2 regions of the Embleya sp. NPDC005971 genome follow, and region 1 is predicted to be linked to the other one. Evidence: predicted binding sites of a transcription regulator. Region 1 holds the regulator's gene; the other holds the start of a gene.
The links. Region 1 encodes HrcA, which represses chaperone genes, less so after heat shock. Its sites were predicted from a motif close to TTNGCACTCNGNNNNNCNGAGTGCNAA; they were not measured.

Region 1 (2,465 bases):
TCCGGGTGCCGCTGTCCACGCCCGCCGGGATCTTGACGGTGAGCGTGCGCCGCGCGCGGATCCGGCCGTCGCCCGCGCACTCGGGGCACGGGTGCGGGACCACGGTGCCGAAGCCCTGACACTGCGGACACGGCCGCGACGTCATGACCTGGCCCAGGAAGGACTTGGTGACCTGGCTGACCTCGCCGCGCCCGCGACACATGTCGCAGGTCTGTGCCGAGGTACCCGGGGCGGCGCCCTCGCCGTTGCACGTGTTGCACGTGACGGCGGTGTCCACCTGGATCTCCCGGGTGGTGCCGAACGCGGCCTCTTCGAGGGTGATCTCGATCCGGATCATCGCGTCCTGGCCGCGGCGCGTACGCGAGCGCGGTCCGCGCTGGCTGGCCTGGCCGAAGAACGCGTCCATGATGTCGCTGAAGCCGAAGCCGGCCTGGCCGAAGCCGCCGCCCCCGCCGCCCCCGGAGGACAGCGGGTCGCCGCCGAGGTCGTACATCTGTCGCTTCTGCGGGTCCGAGAGGACCTCGTAGGCGTTGTTGATCTCCTTGAACCGGTCCTGCGTCTTCGGGTCCGGATTGACGTCCGGGTGCAGCTCCCGAGCAAGCCGGCGGAAGGCCTTCTTGATTTCCTCCGGGGTGGCGTCCCGCCGTACCCCGAGGACCTCGTAGTAATCGGTAGCCAACTCTACGACTCCGCGAGAATCTGTCCGACGTACCGAGCCACGGCGCGCACCGCTCCCATCGTTCCGGGGTAGTCCATCCGGGTCGGCCCGAGCACCCCGAGCTTCGCCAGCGTTTCCTGCCCACTGCCGTATCCGACGGCGACCACCGAGGTCGCGGCCAGTCCTTCGTGCATGTTCTCGTGTCCGATCCGCACGACCATGCCCGGGTCGGTCGCCTCGCCCAACAGGCGCAGCAGCACGACGTGTTCCTCCAGTGCTTCGAGGACCGGGCGGATCGTGTTCGGGAAGTCCATGCCGAAACGGGTCAGGTTGGCCGTCCCGGCCAGGACGACCTTCTCTTCCTTGTGCTCGACCAGGGTGTCGAGCAGGGTGGCCAGGATGCCCGCCACGATCGGCCGTTCCTCGGCGGTGAACGGCTCGGCGAGATCCTGGATCAGCAACGGCACATCGGCGAACCGCTTGCCGGTGATCCGGCTGTTCAGCCGCGCCCGGACGTCGGCGAGCAGGTTCTCGCCGACCGGGCCCGGTGTGTCCATCACCCGCTGCTCGACCCGACCCGTGCTGGTGATCAGCACGAGCATCACCCGGGTGGGCGCGAGGGTGAGCAGTTCGACGTGCCGGATCGTCGAGCGGGTCAGCGAGGGGTACTGCACGACGGCGACCTGATGGGTGAGCTGCGCCAGCAGCCGCACCGTCCGGCCCACCACGTCGTCCAGGTCCACCGCGCCGGCCAGGAAGGTCTGGATCGCCCGACGCTCGGCGCCCGACAGCGGCTTGACACCCGCGAGGCGGTCGACGAACAGCCGGTAGCCCTTGTCCGTGGGCACGCGACCGGCGCTGGTGTGGGGCTGCGTGATGTAGCCCTCCTCCTCCAGCGCGGCCATGTCGTTGCGAATGGTGGCCGGGGAGACCCCGAGGTTGTGTCGGTCCGCGAGCGCCTTGGAACCCACCGGTTCCTGGGTCGCCACATAGTCCTGCACGATGGCGCGCAGCACGTCCTGCTTACGATCGTCGAGCATGGTGCGCACCTCCCTGACCGGTTCTTCCACCCGTTGCCGTGTCCCGTCTGCGGCGATTCGTCGTGCTGGTTGGCACTCCGTCCCGCCGAGTGCCAGTGTACGGGTCACCCGATCCGGACCGTACCCCTGCGTCCGTGCCAAGGTTGACGCATGCTACGCGCCGAACAGCCGAAACACGCCACCTGGGAGCCGATCGCACCGGGCGTCCTGCGCCGCCGGCTGCCCGGCCTGGAACTGAATGTGGCGGTCGTCACGGGCCGGGACGGGATCCTGCTCGTGGACACCGGATCGCACGACCGCGAGGCGGCAGAGCTGTTGGCCTCACTCGCCCGGGAGCTGCCCACGCACGGGCTGCCCGACCGGGTGGTCGCGGTGGTGAACACACACGGTCACTTCGATCACTGCTTCGGCAACGACGAGGTGCTGCGGACCTTCCCGGACGCCGAGATCTGGGGCCACGCGGAGCTGCCGGAGTATCTGGAGCGGCGCGGCGACGCCGGTCGCGCGAGCGGCATCTCGTACGGCTTCGACCCTGGCCTGATGAATGCCGCGCGGATCGTGCCGCCGACCCGCCTGGTGGCCCGGGAGCAGCCGGTCACGGTGGACCTGGGCGGGCGTGAGGTGGTCTTGTACGCGCCGGGCCGTGGACACACCGACCACGATGTGGTCGTCCACGTGCCCGACTGCGGGGTGCTGATCGCCGGCGACATGGTGGAGGAGAGCGGGCCGCCGCTGTTCGGCTCGGACGCGTTCGCCGCCGAGTGGAG
Region 2 (2,465 bases), on a different contig from region 1:
GGCGGCGTCGCCGGCGCCGTCCACCAGGGTGGTCGCGTCCTTGGTGATGGTGATGCGACGGGCGCTGCCCAGCACCTCCAGGCCGACCTGGTCGAGCTTGAGGCCGACCTCGGGGGCGATGACCTGACCGCCGGTCAGGATCGCCATGTCCTCCAGCATCGCCTTGCGGCGGTCACCGAAGCCCGGGGCCTTGACCGCGACGGCGTTGAACGTGCCGCGGATCTTGTTCACGACCAGGGTCGACAGCGCCTCGCCGTCGACGTCCTCGGCGACGATCAGCAGCGGCTTGGACGCGCCGGCCTGGATGATCTTCTCGAGCAGCGGGAGCAGCTCGGCGATGGCCGAGATCTTGCCCTGGTGGATCAGGATGTACGGGTCGTCGAGGACGGCCTCCATCCGCTCCTGGTCGGTGACCATGTACGGCGACAGGTAGCCCTTGTCGAACTGGAGGCCCTCGGCGAACTCCAGCTCCAGACCCATGGTCTGGGACTCCTCGACGGTGATGACACCGTCCTTGCCGACCTTGTCCATGGCCTCGGCGATCAGCTCGCCGATCTGCTTGTCCTGCGCCGAGAGCGCGGCGACGGCGGCGATGTCGTCCTTGCCGTCGATCGCGCGGGCGGTCTTGAGAAGCTGCTCGGACACCGCGGCGACGGCGAGGTCGATGCCCTTCTTCAGGTCCATCGGGGCCGCACCGGCGGCCACGTTGCGCAGACCCTCGCGCACCAGCGCCTGGGCGAGCACCGTCGCGGTGGTGGTGCCGTCACCCGCGATGTCGTTGGTCTTGGTCGCGACCTCCTTGGCGAGCTGCGCGCCGAGGTTCTCGTACGGGTCCTCGAGCTCCACCTCACGGGCGATCGTCACGCCGTCGTTGGTGATGGTCGGGGCACCGAACTTCTTGTCGATCACGACGTTGCGGCCCTTGGGGCCGAGCGTGACCTTGACGGTGTCGGCCAGCGCGTTGACGCCGCGCTCCAGCGACCGTCGGGCCTTCTCGTCGAACTGGAGGATCTTCGCCATGAGGGTCTTCGTCCTTAAAGGTTGCTAGTCGACGTCGTACAACCGACTCCGCCCCGGGTCCACCGGCCGCGAGGGCAGGGCGATCCGGGGCGGGGTCGTCGAACCGTCACCGGTTCCGGCGCGTCAGCGCGATGTCACTTCTCGATGATCGCGAGCACGTCGCGGGCCGAGAGAACGAGGTATTCCTCGCCGTTGTACTTCACCTCGGTGCCGCCGTACTTGCTGTACAGCACGGTGTCACCGACGCTCACGTCGAGCGGCAGACGCTGACCGTCCTCGAAACGACCCGGGCCCACGGCCAGGACGACGCCCTCCTGGGGCTTCTCCTTGGCGGTGTCCGGGATCACGAGACCCGACGCGGTGGTCTGCTCGGCCTCAAGCGTCTGAACCACGATGCGGTCCTCGAGCGGCTTGATGGCAACCTTGGTGTTGGCGGTCGTCACGATGCGACCTCCCCCTTCGGAGATCTCACGGAAAAATGTCTGTCGGCGAATGGGACAGATCCGTCGTCGCGGGTGCCGGACCTGCTCGAATCGCACTGGCACACTCATGGGGAGAGTGCCAGCACAGACACTAGGTGGCGGTTAGCACTCCGTCAACCAGAGTGCCAGATTCAGCGCGTCGGACCGCATTGTTCATACCGGTCTCGTCCCTACCGGCCCGTTCATGCCGCCTTCGGATCGTGCCCGGCCGTGCTCGGCGAGAATGGCCGCGTGCACACCGAAGCTTTCACCGCGCTGCTGACCGACGAGGGCCGTTCGCTGTTGGACCTGCTCGCCGACCACGAGGTCGGCGACGAATTGTCGTGGGCCACCCGGCTGCGTCGTGAGCACCCGGCGGAGTTGGTGGCCGCCGCGCTCACCCAGTCCCGGCTGCGACAGCGCGGGCGGGCCAAGTTCGGCGCGGACGCGGCGCGGATGTACTTCACTGCGAACGGGCTGGAGCAGTCCACCCGCACCCCGGTGGCCGAGCACCGGGCCGCCCGGCTGGTCGCGGCGGGTGGCATCGACCGGGCGGTGGACCTGTGTTGCGGCATCGGCGGCGACGCGCTCGCGCTGGCCCGGGCCGGGATCACCGTGCACGCGGTCGACCTGGACCCGCTGACCTGCGCGGTGGCCCGGGCCAACGCGGACGTGCTGGGGGTGGCGGATCGGCTCACCGTCGAGTGCGCGGACGTGACCGAGGTGGACCTGGGCGGCTTCGACGCGGCGCTGATCGACCCGTCCCGACGCACCGCCCGCGGGCGCACCTTCGACCCCGAGGCGTACTCGCCGCCGTTCTCCTTCCTGAGCAGGCTCGCCGCCGAAGTGCCCTGCGGCGCGGCCAAGGTCGCGCCGGGCATCCCGCACGAGATCGTGCCCGAGGGCATGGAGGCCGAGTGGGTCTCCGATCGCGGCGACGTCAAGGAGGCGGTGTTGTGGTGGGGCCGGCTCGCGCACGCCGGC

Region 2: a site for HrcA is predicted at 1,605-1,631, ahead of groES (co-chaperone GroES). Genes of this name have one in related genera too.

Annotation. Positions count from the first base shown of each region.
Region 1 covers NZ_JBEXUX010000001.1:174,831-177,295, reverse strand. The annotation lists gene dnaJ (molecular chaperone DnaJ) at 1-679, opposite strand, end outside; gene hrcA (heat-inducible transcriptional repressor HrcA) at 682-1,698, opposite strand; gene ABZ374_RS00760 (MBL fold metallo-hydrolase) at 1,849-2,465, shown strand, end outside.
Region 2 covers NZ_JBEXUX010000007.1:208,644-211,108, reverse strand. The annotation lists gene groL (chaperonin GroEL) at 1-1,020, opposite strand, end outside; gene groES (co-chaperone GroES) at 1,155-1,463, opposite strand; gene ABZ374_RS09930 (methyltransferase domain-containing protein) at 1,734-2,465, shown strand, end outside.